DNA from 4 places in the Paenibacillus sp. P36 genome. Region 2 is predicted to be linked to each of the others. Evidence: riboswitches for the same ligand, from Rfam matches in the RefSeq annotation. Region 2 holds a riboswitch; each other region holds the start of a gene.
The links. Region 2 has a riboswitch for cyclic di-GMP ahead of ACKTT9_RS37195 (putative bifunctional diguanylate cyclase/phosphodiesterase). Riboswitches for the same ligand answer to the same signal wherever they lie in the genome.
Positions count from the first base shown of each region.

Region 1: it holds a riboswitch for cyclic di-GMP, as region 2 does, so the genes downstream of both, ACKTT9_RS00175 (PilZ domain-containing protein) here and ACKTT9_RS37195 (putative bifunctional diguanylate cyclase/phosphodiesterase) in region 2, are expected to answer to the same signal.
Region 3: it holds a riboswitch for cyclic di-GMP, as region 2 does, so the genes downstream of both, ACKTT9_RS11070 (GGDEF domain-containing protein) here and ACKTT9_RS37195 (putative bifunctional diguanylate cyclase/phosphodiesterase) in region 2, are expected to answer to the same signal.
Region 4: it holds a riboswitch for cyclic di-GMP, as region 2 does, so the genes downstream of both, ACKTT9_RS34000 (methyl-accepting chemotaxis protein) here and ACKTT9_RS37195 (putative bifunctional diguanylate cyclase/phosphodiesterase) in region 2, are expected to answer to the same signal.

Region 1 is NZ_AP038372.1:38,733-42,919, forward strand. Features, by position in the region: gene ACKTT9_RS00160 (stalk domain-containing protein) at 1-431, shown strand, start outside; tRNA gene ACKTT9_RS00165 (tRNA-Arg) at 483-556, opposite strand; gene tadA (tRNA adenosine(34) deaminase TadA) at 979-1,461, opposite strand; cyclic di-GMP riboswitch class I at 1,716-1,803, shown strand; gene ACKTT9_RS00175 (PilZ domain-containing protein) at 1,898-2,632, shown strand; gene ychF (redox-regulated ATPase YchF) at 2,711-3,811, shown strand; gene prfA (peptide chain release factor 1) at 3,844-4,187, shown strand, end outside.
Region 2 is NZ_AP038372.1:8,464,141-8,468,327, reverse strand. Features, by position in the region: gene ACKTT9_RS37210 (S-layer homology domain-containing protein) at 1-110, shown strand, start outside; gene ACKTT9_RS37205 (hypothetical protein) at 273-434, opposite strand; gene ilvA (threonine ammonia-lyase IlvA) at 606-1,862, shown strand; cyclic di-GMP riboswitch class I at 1,933-2,021, shown strand; gene ACKTT9_RS37195 (putative bifunctional diguanylate cyclase/phosphodiesterase) at 2,108-3,637, shown strand; gene ACKTT9_RS37190 (BMP family protein) at 3,903-4,187, shown strand, end outside.
Region 3 is NZ_AP038372.1:2,417,041-2,421,227, forward strand. Features, by position in the region: gene ACKTT9_RS11045 (LysR family transcriptional regulator) at 1-87, opposite strand, end outside; gene ACKTT9_RS11050 (LysR family transcriptional regulator) at 71-169, opposite strand; gene ACKTT9_RS11055 (hypothetical protein) at 323-496, shown strand; gene ACKTT9_RS11060 (methyl-accepting chemotaxis protein) at 548-2,080, shown strand; gene ACKTT9_RS11065 (response regulator transcription factor) at 2,141-2,479, shown strand; cyclic di-GMP riboswitch class I at 2,504-2,594, shown strand; gene ACKTT9_RS11070 (GGDEF domain-containing protein) at 2,689-3,657, shown strand; gene ACKTT9_RS11075 (polysaccharide lyase family 8 super-sandwich domain-containing protein) at 3,910-4,187, shown strand, end outside.
Region 4 is NZ_AP038372.1:7,736,148-7,740,334, forward strand. Features, by position in the region: gene ACKTT9_RS33995 (EAL domain-containing protein) at 1-442, opposite strand, end outside; gene ACKTT9_RS34000 (methyl-accepting chemotaxis protein) at 476-2,005, opposite strand; cyclic di-GMP riboswitch class I at 2,083-2,174, opposite strand; gene ade (adenine deaminase) at 2,594-4,187, opposite strand, start outside.

The DNA.
Region 1 (4,187 bases), 310 kb from region 2:
CACTCTCCGATTTTTTGGTTAATTCACCTGTAGATTCAATGATAGTAAGCATTATTTATAATAACTCGGTTAGAAACTTTGTTACCGTCAAACGATCAAATGCTGAGGAGTTTAGTAAGAGCAGTAAGGACAACCTAGCAGAATACCATTTTATGAAGACTTGGAACTCTCAGCGTGTAGATAATACAACGGATGTATCTGTTCCGAATAAACCTCAACCAACGCCTACACCGCTGCCCGTGTCAAATTCGCCAATTAGAGGTCCAAGATGTCACGAGATCGCTGCTCTTTACACAGAGCAGATAAACAATGAAGTCAATCAGTACAACGCAAATCTTAGCAATCATTCTGGTGATCTTACTGGATATGTAGATAAATTAAAAGAAAATATGAACAAAGCTTTAAAAGAATTTAACTGTCCTGTGGATTGAAAAAAAACGCCAGCTAACGGCTTATACCGTTAACTGGCGTTATGTTGTATACGCGCCCGAGATGATTCGAACATCCGGCCTACAGTTTAGGAAACTGTTGCTCTATCCTGCTGAGCTACGGGCGCATGGCAAAGATTATGATAGCACGAAGCCTTATATGGCGCAACCTTTGAGTGGCAAGATTTAACTTGTAGTTGAAATTCGTTAACTGCATCGTGCGATGGGGAACTACCGGGCGCTTTTTAAGCCAAAACGTACACTTCCAGGGTTCAGACGGAACTACCGGGCTCTATTTCGCCTAGTTAGCCAAGATTTCGGCTAGAAATGCTAAAATAGCGGATCACAGTTCCCACTTCCTCGCTGAAGTACTTAAGATCCGGCGAATAGGGGATCAGTTCCCTTTCGCGTATCAATGCGAGGCGACCGCTTGCGAAGCTAGCTCGCACTCAGCTTAGCGCCCAGCCCCAACGGCAAAGTCCAAAGCCAAAAGCCAAAGCCAAAGCCAAAGCCAAAGCCAAAGCCAAAGCCAAAAGCCAACGCCAACGCGCTATTCCTTCCCGCGCAGCTTGCGGAAAAACTGCGTCAGCATCGTCGCGCACTCCTCTTGCAGCACGCCGCTGACCACATCGACCCGGTGATTGAACCGGTCCTCCTGCAGCAAGTTCATCAACGTTCCCGCGCAGCCAGCCTTGGGATCGGTTGTGCCGTAGATCACCTGCGGAACGCGCGCTTGAACAATCGCACCGGCACACATCGGGCAAGGCTCCAGCGTGACGTAGAGCTTGCAGTCAAGCAAGCGCCACGCTTGCAAATGCTCGCTGGCTTGCTTAATAGCAATCATTTCAGCGTGAGCAAGCGGATCCAGCGTCGTTTCACGAAGATTGTAGCCGCGGCCGATAATTTCCCCTTGATAGACAACGACGGCACCAATCGGGACCTCTCGAATGGCTTCGGCTTTACGGGCTTCCTCTATGGCCGCTTTCATCCACGGGATATGTTCATTATATTCATCCACAGGGGGACACCTCACTAAAAATAATCTTATCCACATGTGAACAAAGGATCGAACAAATATTCGTTGTTAACAACCTGTGGATAACAATGTGTATAACTCGAAAAGTTGTGGATATTTAATTCTTCTAACATTCATACAACAAATACCAGATGTATGCAAGAGAATTAGTTGATAATAGGGAAATCCAACCGTATAATGAGAGATAACGTAGGTCTTTTAGACCATATAGCACGATATTGTACGACAAAGCATGACAATTCATTTGTAAGGTTCGATAATGGCAAACTTACCGAAAGGTAAGGACGCAAAGCCGAGGGTCTACGGTTCCTATGGAACTACGACAGCCTGGTTACCGAAAATCGATGCTTTTTCAGGTTGAGGTAATAGGCTGTCCCCAAAGCAGGGGCAGTCTATTTTTTTATATGGAACGCGGGGAGGGTTGATCAACAAAGTGGTTAGCAAACAAAAATCTGCTAAGTTCTACGGCAGCAAAGAAGGGTACGACGCTGATGTAATGATTGACAGCAAAGCGATGCTGAGCAAGGAAGATTTCGTAGCCACTGGCGTGCTGACCTATGCACTAGGTGACATTATTGAAGTTGAGCTGCCGGAGTATCATGTATTTGCGCTGGGAGATAAGTGTAAAATGACGGTATATACGAAATCCGGGCTGTTTGTTATGGATACGGTGGTTGTGGCCAAGGAGCAGGGTTCGTTGATTGTTCTGAATCCTCCTGAAAACCGCAGGAAGTTCACGGAAAAGCGGGAATTCCCTCGCGTAGATGTGAAGAATGAAGGGCTTCTTTTCGCGCTCCAAGATAGAAACAAGAAGCTCAAACATCATTTTGATACACCGATTCGATTCTCTATCAAAAATCTATCTATTAATGGTTTAGGATTTACGATCAGTGAAAATGCTATGCTTGAAAAAGTCATTCAAAAGAACTCTCAACTGGAAGTGGAGTTAATTTTGGGCTTTTTGGTGCCATGTACAATGGAAATTGTTCGGCAAGAAAAAACGAATGACGGCTACTATTACGGTGCTAGTTTTGTCAGCATCCCGGATGAGAAAACGAACGCGCTGCGCGGATTTATTTTAAAAAATCAGATTGAAACGTACTTCGTCCAGAAGCAGGAAAATGAAACAAAAAAAGCACTGGAAAAAAAGTCTGCAGCTAATCAGTAGCCTACAGGCTTTTTTTTGCGTTCCAAGTACTATATAATAAGAAGGATGATTTTCGAAAATTAAGGAGTTGTAACTACGATGGCTTTGAAAGCAGGTATCGTCGGTCTACCGAACGTAGGAAAATCGACATTGTTTAATGCAATTACACAGGCGGGGGCAGAATCTGCAAACTATCCGTTCTGTACGATAGATCCGAATGTTGGGGTAGTTGAAGTACCGGACGAGAGATTGCACAAGCTGGTAGAGATGATTGTCCCTAAGAGCATTGTTCCGACAGCCTTCGAATTCGTTGATATTGCGGGTTTGGTGAAGGGCGCGAGCAAAGGCGAAGGGCTTGGAAATAAATTTTTGGCGCACATTCGTGAAGTGGATGCCATTGTGCATGTTGTCCGTTGTTTTGAGGATGATAATATTACGCACGTCTCCGGTAAAGTAGATCCGATTGGCGATATCGAGACGATTAATCTTGAATTGATTTTGGCTGACATTGAGTCCGTTGAGAAAAAGATCGAGCGCTCCCGCAAAAACCTGAAAGGCGGCGACAAAAAAGTTGTTGCTGAGGTTGAGTGTTTGGAACGCATCAAGGAAGCTCTTTATAACGATCTGCCAGCGCGCAGCATCGACTTGAGCGACGATGAGAAGCTGCTTGTTCGCGACCTTCACTTGTTGACCATGAAGCCGGTTCTTTATGCGGCCAATGTGAGCGAAGACGAAGTATCAACAGCGGATGAGAATCCATTTGTTAAAATCGTTCAGGAATACGCGGCGAAAGAAAACAACGAAGTTGTTTCGATCAGCGCGAAGGTGGAATCCGAGATTGCTGAGCTCGAAGAAGAAGAAAAAGCAATGTTTCTCGAAGAGTTGGGACTTCAAGAGTCCGGCTTGAATAGATTGATTAAAGCAGCTTATCGCAAACTTGGCTTGTATACGTATTTTACAGCTGGGGTGCAGGAAGTAAGAGCTTGGACGATCCGCAAAGGAACGAAAGCTCCTCAAGCGGCTGGCGTAATTCATACCGATTTCGAGCGTGGATTTATTCGTGCCGAGGTTGTGTCTTATACGGATTTGGTAACGGCGGGTTCCATGAACGGCGCGAAGGAAAAAGGGCAAGTGCGTCTGGAAGGTAAAGAGTACGTAGTGAATGACGGGGACGTTATGCATTTCCGATTTAATGTTTAATGAATAAAAAATAAAGAAAGGAGTGATCCGTTATGTTGGATCGACTTCAGTCCATTGTGGACCGCTATGATAAATTAAGTGAGCTGCTATGTGACCCGGATGTGACGAGTGACACGAAGAAGCTTAGAGAGTATTCGAAGGAACAATCCGATCTTCAGGAAGCCTACGATGCTTATAATGAATATAAGAGCGTGAGCGAGCAGCTGGCAGACGCGAAAGCGATGCAGAACGAGAAGCTGGATGATGAAATGCGTGAAATGGTGAAAATGGAGATCGAAGAGCTTAGCGAGCAATCGGCTAATCTGGAAGAACAACTCAGAATCCTCATGATGCCAAAAGACCCGAATGACGACAAGAACGTCATCGTTGAAATTCG
Region 2 (4,187 bases):
GCAAGTTTGCGCCGCAACAAGAAGTGTCAAGGGCTCAAGCAGCAAGCGCGTTTTACCGCTTCTTGCAGAAACGGGCGGAACTGCAGGACCAGCCACGTTATTACTACTAGGAAGCGGGCAAGAAGACGGATGAAAGGCATATGAATCTCGTGTCACCTCAGTTCCCCAATGATGCGAGATTCGCGTGGCCATTAACGTGTACACTGAAAAAAGGCTATCTTACAGGTCATAGACCCGCAAGATAGCCCTTTCTTCACGCGCTTATTCATGTTCTAAAACATTGGAAATACATAATGAACTAAGAAATATAGAACTCCGAAGATGATAATAATGTAAGCAGCATACTTGATGAAGGTGGAGGCTACTAAGCTGGAATCCGATTTTTTCTCCACATGGCGTTCTTCAATGTCAATATTACGTGGCTGTGTCGACATAGCAATCACTCCCTTATAAGTATCTTGCTAGTTAATACCCGCCATATTTTGGAGTGAAACATTAGCATTCATAAAATGTTCCAATAATATTTTCTTACAGGCGCTCCTCAGTATGCTACAATAATCTTTAAAATTTATTACGCATATTGGAGAGAAAGGAAGTAAGAGAAAATGGTTGTTTCCGGAAAAGTAGGTTTGGAAGAAATTATTAGGGCCAATCATGTGCTCAGCAAGGTGATCGAACCATCGCCTCTGCAACGCAATGAGCTGCTCTCTAACTTGTATGAATGTAACGTTTATTTGAAACGTGAAGATATGCAGGTCGTTCGTTCTTTTAAAATTCGCGGAGCGTACAATGTGATCCAAAGCTTGACGCCGGAAGAACGCGAAGCGGGAGTCGTGTGCGCAAGCGCCGGCAATCACGCGCAAGGCGTTGCTTACTCCTGTAAGCAGTTAGGGATTGAAGGGAAAATCTTCATGCCAACGACGACGCCTAGGCAAAAAATTTCGCAGGTGAAATTATTTGGCGGCTCTTTTGTAGAAGTCATTCTGACAGGGGATTCTTTCGATGATTCCTCCAATCACGCCAAGGCCTACTGCGCCAAAGAGAACAAGGTGTTTATTCACCCCTTCGATGATATTCGTACGATCGCGGGACAAGGGACTGTCGGTCTGGAAATCATGAATCAGATGTCCGATACGCCGGACTTTATCTTTGCAACTATCGGCGGCGGCGGTCTTGTAGCCGGTGTGGCGACTTATGTGGACAGCGTTTCTCCGCGTACCAAGATTATTGGCGTTGAGCCAGAGGGCGCTGCAAGTATGCAGGAGTCGCTCAAGCAAGGCAAAGTCGTAACCTTGTCTACGATTGAGAAATTTGTAGACGGTGCAGCTGTGAAGCAGGTAGGCGAGCTTACCTTTGATATTTGCAAAGAAAAGCTGGACGATATCGTTGTTATTCCTTCAGGCAAGGAATGCACGACGATCCTGGAGCTTTACAACAACAACGCCATCGTGATCGAGCCTGCAGGGGCTCTGCCTGTTGCGGCGCTTGATGCTTACCGAGATCAAATTCGCGGCAAAAACGTAGTTTGCATCATCAGCGGTGGTAATAATGACATAGACCGGATGCAGCAAATCAAAGAAAGATCGCTAGTGTACGAGGGCTTGAAACACTATTTCATTCTTAATTTTCCTCAGCGTGCAGGCGCTTTGCGTGAATTCCTGGAGGAAGTTTTGGGGCCGACCGACGATATTACCCGATTTGAGTATACGAAAAAGAATAATCGGGATGATGCTCCAGCACTAGTCGGCATCGAGTTGAAAAATAAAGATGATTATGAGGGCCTTATTGAGCGTTTGTCCCGCAAGGACTATGATTACATCGAGATCAATAAAGATCCTAAACTTTTCAATTTGCTAATTTAACTAAAAATAGGCAGAGTAGAAAAAATTATGATATAGTTAAATAGTCCTGCTTTTTCTTTGTTTACCTGAATATTGTAAAAGGCAAACTTGCCGAAAGGTAAGGACGCAAAGCTCCGGGTCTTAGGTTGCCGCCGCAACGATGACGGCTGGGCTGCCGAGAGGAGCAGTTTACCGATACAGGTACGCCTACGGCTATTCCAAATGGAATAGCCTTTTTTGATGACCGGAATGGAGGTTCCCCACGAATGAGAAGCCTTTTTATAAAGTGGATTCAACAGATGAAAGATCAGGAGCTGCGCTATGTGGGCATCCTTGGTTTCTTTCTGCTGACGGCTAATCTACTTGCTGCTGCTTCTTTTACATTTACCCCGAAGATGATCTTGTTCGTCCTCATTCAAGCACTCATTTGCTTCTTTTTTGCCATTCGCATCCGTTACTTGCGGCTTAACAGCATCGAACAGGAGGAAAAGAGTAAGCAGCTGGCTTACTTGGCCTACCATGATACATTAACGGGCTTGCCAAATCGACGGCTGTTCGAGGATCGCTTAAAGCGTGTGCTTCTTCATGCTCAGCGTTATGACCAGCTTGCGGCAGTTGTATTTCTCGACATGGACAGATTCAAAGAGATTAATGATTCTTACGGCCATGCCTCTGGCGATCAGCTCATTCGTTTGGCTGCGGAGAGATTGTTAGGTTGTCTGCGTGGTTCTGATACGGTGTATCGGCAGGGCGGCGACGAGTTTATTATTTTGCTTGAATCTTTTACCAAGCCGGAAGACGTCAGAGCAGTGGCTATACGCATTCAAAATGTGCTGGATGAACCTTTTATCCTGGATGGAAAAACCGTTACGATAACCGCTAGTATGGGGATTGCGTTATATCCGCTCGATGGGACTAAGCCCGAACAGCTTCTTCAGCGTGCGGATGAAGCGATGTACGAGGCCAAAAACCATGAGAATAACCGCTTCCAATTTTATGCCTCAGATATTGATACGATGGTGAAGAGTAAAGCTCACATGGAGAATGAGCTGCGCTTGGCTCTGGAGCAGGAACAGTTCGAATTACGGTATCAGCCGCAATATGAAATCGCAGGCCGTAAGCTCATCGGTACGGAGGTCAGCCTCCACTGGGAGAAGGGGTCCAAGCAGCTGAGCAAGCTCATGGATTGGCGGAAGGCAGCCGATGAACTGGGATTCATGGTCCCTATTGGCAAGTGGGCGTTTCAGGCTGCATGCCGGCAGATGAGGGACTGGCAGAACGCTGGGCAAGAACCGCTCAGAATGACGTTCACCATTAAATCTTCGCAGTTCAAAGATGATCATTTTATTGCACATATAGCTGATGTACTGCAAGAAACAGGTATCGATCCCAGGTTGGTCGAGCTGGACCTTACGGAAAGCATCACGTCTTCCAACGTGCAGGAAGCTAGCAAGAAGCTGACGATGCTGAAAAGGCTAGGCGTACGCATTGCCATGGATGACTTGTGTACGGGGCTTTTTACACGAAGCGGGCTGGAGGGTATGCCGCTGGATAGTGTGAAGCTGGACAGCACGCTGATCAGAGACCTAGTCGATGATGACGAGAATCAACTGCTTGCAGCTGCTATCGTTCGGATGGCCCACCGATTAGGATTGAAGTTAATTGCGAAAGGTGTCGAAACGGAAGAGCAATTCGAATACTTGAAATTTCTGCAATGTACGGAGGTGCAAGGAAAACTGTTCAGCAGTCCGCTATCCTCGGGACAATTCCTCACATTGATGACCAAAAAAAATTAAAATTGGTCATCTAGATTTTATTGACCGGCGGTAGTATAATAAATAATTGGGGCTTAAAACCTATATTGTGGGGCTACACAAAAAGACCATGTCAACTTGGTTAACATCACGAATTATGATCATTTGCCGTAGGATTGCTTTTCACTGAAGTACCGAAGTGATACACTCGGTCTATGATCAGACATACATATTTTAACTGATTCTGGTCAACCTAGAATGTGGGATTTAAGGTACAATTTTAAATTTATTTTTGGGGGTAAAGATGATGAAAAAAGTATTCACAACAGCGCTAATGGCTGTCACTGTGTCCGCAGTTGCTTTGACAGGTTGCGGTGCCAAAAAAGAAGAAACCAAACCGGCCGCTTCCGCTTCACCAGCAGCAAGTAGCGCAGCATCCGCAGCACCAAGCAACAACAGCGGTAAAGATTTCAAAATCGGCATGGTCACAGACATTGGTGGCGTAAATGATAAATCTTTTAACCAAAGCGCATGGGAAGGTTTGCAACAATTGAAGAAATCAACTGGCGCAAACGTTAAGAACCTAGAGAGT
Region 3 (4,187 bases), 2.7 Mb from region 2:
CATTGTTCCTTTGCTAGTTCGTTGAAATATGGTTATTCCTAGTTCATTTTCTAATGAATGAATGGATTGGCTAATGGGCTGAGGCAGTTATATGTAATTTATCTGCTGCTTTTCGTATTGATTTTTCTGTGGCTACTTGTAGAATATAGCGGATCTGTTCTGAATTCATGGAGGCACCTTATCTCACGTGGTTAAATAAAACTATACACAGTGTTAACAATCTCTAGATTGATCATACTCATTTTAATAATATAATGTTCATAATACTGGAGAAAACGTTAAGGGAACGTTCCCACAAAACTTAGAAGAACAGGAGATAACTATGTCTGATCAAAATGGCTCGACTGAGTCCTTGCTTGACATTATTCTTGAATGTAAACAGCTTATTCAGCAGCTTGAAGAATTATCCATATTATATATGGAAAAGTCGAATGTGTATATGGATGAACCCTATATTCGGGAGCAGCGCCCAACACAAGGAGCAAAACGAGATTGAAAACAACTAAATCAGGTTGGATAATATCGTTAAAATAGGAGGATTTTAGAAATGATAGGACAGAAAAACAGGTTCATGTTACAGATATCTTTGGGCACCATAGCACTCAGCTTTATCATCCATTTATTGTATAGAAAATTTAATTTCATGGAAAACATGGGACACATGATGTTGATGGAGAATATGGCAACCGGTCATGATAGCGGCCAACACTATTCACTTGCGCTGAACATTTTGTTCATTATTCCCGCGGCTTTCTTGGGGGCAGCTTATTTTCTTTATCGAAAGCAAACTGATCAACCCATGATACCAATGCTTAATACATTAGTTCTTACCTTTTCTAGTATCTCTATTATTTCTGGTGGAGGAGGGGGGATAGAGATGCATTTTTCTATATTTATGGTGGTTGCTATAGTAGCTTATTACGAAGATATTAAGCTAATTGCTCTTATGACAGGCATTTTCGCCGTGCAGCATATTTTTGGATTTTTCTTAGTGCCTAAATTGATCTTTGGGAATAGCGAATACTCCTTTTTAATGCTTCTTATTCACGCTATATTTCTGATTTTAACGTCCAGTGCAACAAGTCTCCAGGTTTTATCCAAGAAAAGAATAATGAACGCAATAGAATTGGAAAAAGCAATTAAACAAAAAGAAGCTGAAGCGCTACTCGAAACGGTACAAAAACATTCGCAAGTATTAGAGCAAACGTCTGTGATCATTTCAGAGAAATCTGAAAATAACATTGTTGCAAATAATGATATGCTGGTTACTTTTAAAGAAGTGTCTACAGGTCTTGAAATTCAAAGTGAATCACTGAGCAATATGAAGACTAATCTGCACAGTATTAATCAGATGATTGAGCAGAATTCCCAATCCTTTTCTGACTTGCAGGCAACGGCTGCGACTACAGCCACAACGATGCATAACAATCAAAACAATATTGAACCTTTGTTCGAGCAAGTTAGAATTGTATCCCATGCGATACAACAAACGACGGACACCATGCAAAATTTATACGAGTCTTCTCACCAAGTAGGGGATATTATTACCACGATTCAAGAAATAGCTAGCCGAACGGGCATTTTAGCTTTAAATGCTTCTATAGAAGCGGCACGAGCTGGGGAGCATGGCAGGGGGTTTGCTGTCGTTGCCAGTGAGATCCGGAAATTAGCTGAGCAGAGTAATAGGGCCACATATGAAATAAAGGGAATTCTAACGAATATTCAAGAGGAAAGTGAAGAATCTTTAACCCAGATTGAAGTTGGAAGACAAGCCACAACTTACACGGTTGAACTTGCAGAAGCGTCGATATCCAGTTTGAAGCAAATGAACGAGGCTATTACCGAGATGATTGATATTGTTGAAGCCCTTAATGAATCTGTGAAACATATTGAACTACGGTCACAAGTGATTTCTAATGAAATGACTAACATATCAGCGGTTACCGAAGAAAGCGTGGCTTCCGTACAAGAGCTTTACAGCACTACAGAAACTCAATCGAATGCATCTCACCACATTAATAGAGAGTTACTCCGTTTGAAGGATCTTTCCAAAACGTTACAAGAACAATTTTCTTCTTAAGTTTAAAAAGGATCTACAAGACCAGAAGTCTCTCTTCCAACGCTTACTAGTATAAGGAGAATGAATCTAGCGATGATATTAAACCGATTGATTGTGGAGTCCCCCGTGTTTAATGCGTACTTCAATACGTTTAAGGAGCGTTTTTGTCTCACTCGGAGGGAGAATGAGGTATTACGCCTGCTGACAGTTTGTGGAGGCAACAATAGAGAGCTAAGTGAACAACTCCATATTGCCGAAAAAACTCTGAAAAATCATATTGCTAATATTAAGTTTAAAACCAGAACACATTCCATTCGTGAGCTTCAAGCACTTGTTTATAGAGACTCTTTAGTCCTGCTTCTCGTCAATATTTTTAAAAACGAAGAGAATAAATCTGAGCCATTTTATTTACAACGATGATCTCAGGTTCAACTAACAAGCAATAATGAACAAAGGCAAATCCATCGAAAGGTGGAGACACAAAGCCATGGGTCTAAGCATGAATAAGGAGATGTATATGAGTGCAAATAACGTTTCAACTCTACACAAATACAATTTGTAGTGTCTTGCTAATAGTAATGCTCGTTATGGTTTTAAGACTATATCTACTAAGGAGAAAACAAGTATATTTGATCCTAACATTCGGCCTGATATTATCAATGGGATATGAAGTGCTTAAAATTACCTCGTTAGGATCCAGATCGCTACTGCACATTGCTAGTGCCATCATGTTCATGAATTTAAATATTGGAATATACGCGTCATACTTTAAAAAGATAAAACGAAGCATAATTTACTACCTCGCTGCTGCGATTTTCATCCCACTTTTACTCTTCCTAACAAGTTCTCTTAAAGCTGAGTTATCACTCTCCATAATTGAATTTGCCGCTGTTTGTATCTCCTGGTTACTTATTAGCCCTTATATAGGTGAAACAATTAAACATCGGGTATCATTAATAATCTATTTATGTATTGTTGTGGGAAACGCTGAAACAGACCTATGGCAAACAGAAAAATGGATCCTGATTATATTCGATATTCTACCGGTTATTTACTATTTTATCCTGCTCTTAATATTAATTGAACGTTTCATAACTATGTTTCAGAGTGTTGTGAACTCCTCATTATTAGATGGGCTAACTGGACTGTACAATCGTAAAGCTATCAGCACTAGAATTAAGCAATGTGTAGAAAAAGGGGAATGTGCAATCGTATTCACAGATATTGATAATTTCAAGGAGCTCAATGATACCCTTGGCCATCATGCTGGGGATGCTGCTTTAAAGACCGTCGCTGAAATTTTGCAAGAAGAGACGGATGATATTGGTTTTCCAGGACGCTATGGAGGTGAAGAACTGATTGCTGTTATTGATGATAAAGATACTATCTCGCGTATTGAAGAGTGGGCAGAGAACTTCCGTTCTAGAGTAGAAAGAGAGAGTAATGTCACCTTAAGCATAGGATTCAGCATATATCGATATGGTTTAACCCCAGAGAAGCTGCTCGAGCAAGCTGATCTAAGCATGTACTCTGCTAAACGGACCGGTAAGAACAAAATTGTAGAATATAAAGACGGGCTGGATACGGGGAGTATATAAAATCGAACGTAATCGAAGCCACCGGGAGCTCGAATGTTTAAGCATTGATAAAGTGCGGAGAAGATGATAGGGAAGACTGGCTTTTTCATCAGGCAGTTTTCTATGCGCGGTAAGTATTTGTAAATCCAAATGGACATTTTGTACATGGTAGAAATAATTTGTTAAGCCGGTTGGATGAAATGGAAATATTGCAAGGCGGAACCTCCTCTTATAATGAACGTGTAAGCATCAAATCATGAAGGGGAGATGTCCATGAGTAAAAGGATGCAAGTATGCGTCCTCATCGCTGCGATGGCAGGCAATCTGCTGCTGCCCTACGGCATGGCGGGACCGAGTGCGGCACAGGCTGCAGTGACCACCTATGTGGCGGCGAGTTTTAATAGTTACCCTACAACGCCATCGACGACGGGGCCAGCAGCAGAAGTAGGTGGCAACTGGGGGTTGTATAATGCGAAAGCAGGTACGGACTACACGGTTGGGGAAGCCGTCTACGGCAGAAGTGATCTTAGCTTGAAACTGGTGTCTGGCAC
Region 4 (4,187 bases), 730 kb from region 2:
TGGATAAAATAAACGTTACGGGGAGATAACGAATCGTTATATGCTGCAGGGCAGACATCCCGATATAATGCATGCCGCTAATGGCAAATCCCATCGTCGTTCCGCCAATGATGAGCTTCGTCTTAGTGAAGTTCTTCTGGAACGCGACAAAAAGCCCGACGAGCGCGCCACTGACCGCTACGATAATGGAAATGCTGACGATGGAGAGGTCATAAGTCACTCCTGCCGGCAATACACAAGCCAGCATGGCGATAAAATGCATGGACCAGATGCCTACCCCCATGACAATGGCACTGCAAATCATCCAGCTTTTCTGATACCACCCCTCCGAGGACGATACTTTACGCGCCAAATTAAGGGCTGTAAAAGAGGCAAGCAAGGCGATGGTGAATGACAAGAGAACTAGGACGAAATTATAACTTTCTGTTATCGGGTGATGCATATGTGATCCTCATTTCTTCATTACTGTTGGAAGTTACTGGAGAGAAAAGGTAAGCTTAGTCTTCCTCATGATGTCATTGAGTGTATGGCTATGTTCTTCCAGTTTGTCGGCTAAATCTGACGCTTTATTAATCAGTAAGTCCTGTTGATCCGTTCGTTTGCTGACTGATTTCACATTGTCGGTTAGTTGGCTGGATAATAATGAAATTTCCTCCATAGTAGCACTGAATTGCTGTGTACTTGCCGACATCTGTTGCGATGTACCGCTGATCGTGCGCATTTGCGTAGCTACAGAATGGATGGATCCCAGGATGCGTCCAAAAGCTTGTCCCGCAGAAACAACGGCCTCATTTCCTTGAGCAAAGGTACCAATGACTTGATCCATCGCATGCATGGAGGATTGATTGTTCATTTGTATATCTTCAATCAGCTCTGCAATTTGTTTAGCGGACTCGCTCGTTTGCTCGGCTAATTTGCGGACTTCTGTTGACACAACCGTAAACCCTTTCCCATGCTCACCTGCACGCGCTGCTTCGATAGCAGCATTAAGAGCTAGCAAATTCGTACGTGAAGCAACATCGGTTATCAAATTGACGATTTGATTAATCTCTTGCGATCGTTCTCCAAGTAATTTCACTTTCTCGGCGGTTGTATGAATGGCGTGATTCATGGATTGCATCTGCTGAACAGCCAGCTGAATGGATTGATTTCCCTTTTCAGCTTCATGGGCCGCTTGACTGGATAGCTCTGACGCACTGGCGGAATTCTCAGCAATATGGCAAATATCCGTGAGCATTTCGCCTATTGCCTTCCGGCTAACTTCTACGCTGTTTTCTTGATCGTTGGCAGCCTGCTCCACCTGATGCATCGTTTGAACAACTTCCATCGTCAAGCGATTGAGTTCATTGGACTGAGCGCTCAGACCGCTGGAGTTCAGTTGTACCTCTTGAGAAGTATGGGCGAGACTCTCAATAATTGACCTTACGGTTTGCTGCAGCTTTTGATTTTGTTCCTTCTCGAAGCGCTGCGTTGCATGCCGGTTGGAGATGATTTGATACAGCACTGCGCCGATGAACAGGATGACGAAAATCAAATGTATCGCCACCATTGTAAACGCATACACTTCGGAACCGTAGACCAGTTCAGGAAAAAAGAAGAACCCGAGCAGATGCTGGGCGGCAAAAAGAACCGTACTGCTGAGCAGCAAGGTAATATTGTTATAGTACATCAAGATAGCTAACACCATGAAGATGGAAAAATGATACTCCACCATGCCATTGCCCCCGGCAATAATCGACATCGAGCACAACGTTAACGACAACATATGAACAAACGGGATCCAAGGATGTTCAGCTTGGAGGCGGGACAGCACGGCTCCGATGATAACAAGCCCAATCGGTGTCCAGAAAAACATTTGATTTAAAAAACCGTGTGAGAACGCTGAATGCATGACTACGTGTTCCATGAGCGAGTGATGAGCAATGTGGTTTAGTGCATGGACCAACAAACTTAGGACGAGTGTCCCGATGACAATTAGTTGCATAACACGGTTTTTCTCTTTCAAGCAAATTGCCTCCTTGGATGATGTTTTGACGAACAAAAAAGACCACCCCGAATAAAGGATGATCTTGATCCTTCCTACCCGGTAACCTGTCAACCATATCATACAAAAATGTATGTGTTAGGCCATGGCTTTGCGTCTCATTGTTTCCAATGATTTGCCTTTATCAATTAGTCAGTCATTCGTACATGCTGTTTGTCTTAAATCTGATACTTATTATAGAGCGATAAATTTTAATATGTACATAGCAATAAATGTTGTATCGTGTCGAAACAGATTAAAATATGATAAGGTTTATAAAATGTCAACAGACCGAAAGATGTACTTTTGACAAAACTTCATACTTATCGACAGGAAAATTCGTTAGAGGAACTCGAGGCCACTATTGCAAGGAAAACGACCTGATTCCCCTCCGAGCGGAACTACAGGGTCTTATTCTGCCATCATAGCAGGTTTTCCGGGGTGAAATCGGTAAAATAGCGGACCGTAGTTCCCCCTGCAAGTGGGAATCGCCCCTTTTCTGGGGAATAGCGGCCTGTAGTTCCCTCCCCCAAATAAGAAAAGGCACCCTAAGGGGTACCTTTCAATAACCTAAACCAGTTCCACGTCAATGAGCTTAAACTGAGTTACGTCGACTATTCCACGGTTTGAAATCCGAATTTCAGGGATAACCGGCAGAGCTATCAATGAAAAAGTCATAAACGGTGCGTTTAACGGACAGCCAATTTGTTTCCATGCTCCTTCAAGCTGGGCAACTTCGTCAACGACTTCAAGCAGAGATTTATCGGACATAAGGCCTGCTATCGTTAACGGCACTTGAGCCAGCACGCGGCCGTTCTCTACGACGATGGTGCCGCCTCCCAATTTCACAAGCTCATTTGCAGCGAGAGCCATATCCTGCTCATCAATGCCCATAACAATCAAATTATGGCTGTCATGCGCCACAGTAGACGCTACAGCGCCGGATTTCAATTGAAATCCGCTCGTGAAACCAAGCGAAATTTCGCCTGTGCCGCGGTGCCGCTCAATACAAGCCAGACGGACAACGTCCTGCTGGATATCCGGTTGAATAATGCCATCCTCGACGCTTAACGTGGCTGTCATTTTCGCTGTTCTTGCACTATTTTCAATCACCTGAATGACATTGACGCTTGTTCGCTCATCGTTACCGCGGCTAGCAAGCTGAAAGTCCTGCGCCGTCAGCTCCCGCTTCACATTCATGGAGCTGCGAATATGCGACGGATACACATACGTAGGGAAATCTGCAACAATTTGGCCCTGGTCAAAGATAATGTTCCCGTCCGTCATGACAGTGACAGGCTCAACCTTTTGCAAATCATCGAGCAATAAAATGTCTGCGCATTTTCCTGGCGTAATGCTGCCTAGATCCTTCTCCAGGTTAAAATAGCGCGCCACATTAATGGTCACCATTTGAATCGCGGTAACAGGATCGACGCCCTCTTCAATCGCACGGCGCACCACATGGTTGAGATGTCCTTTTTCCACTAGCGTTTGCGGACTGACGTCATCCGTGACGAGGGAAATGTTAGAGGTGTTCACTTTATCTTCGGTAACCACCTTGATGACCTCTTTGACATCATGCCAAGCGGAGCCTTCGCGAATCATCAAATGCATGCCCATGCGGACTTTGTGCAGCCCTTGCTCGCGTGTTACGGTTTCGTGATCGGAGGTCACGCCGGACGCGATATAAGCTTGCAGCATACGGTCATCTTCGCTTGGAAAATGCCCTGTGACGGCTTTGCCGCTGTTAATCGTCGCTTCAATTTCTCCGCACATTTTCGGATCCCCGTAGACGACACCAGGGAAGTTCATCACTTCACCAAGTCCGACTACATTTTCCCACTGCAATCCTTCTTCAATATCCTTCACTTCCAAGCTGGCACCCGCATCTTCCAAGTCTGTTGTCGCAGGCACGCAAGATGGAAACGTCGTGAACACTTTGAGCGGCAGCTGCTGCCCCTCTTCATGCATCAGCTTTACTCCTTCGGAACCGAACACATTGGCAATCTCATGAGGGTCCATGAAGATTACCGTTGTTCCTTTGGGTAGAGCCGCTTTGGCAAACTCCGTAACAGAAAGCATCGTGCTTTCAACATGCATATGACCGTCTAGGAATCCTGGAGCTATGTATTTCCCGGCAGCGTCAATAACAACTGTTTGCTCG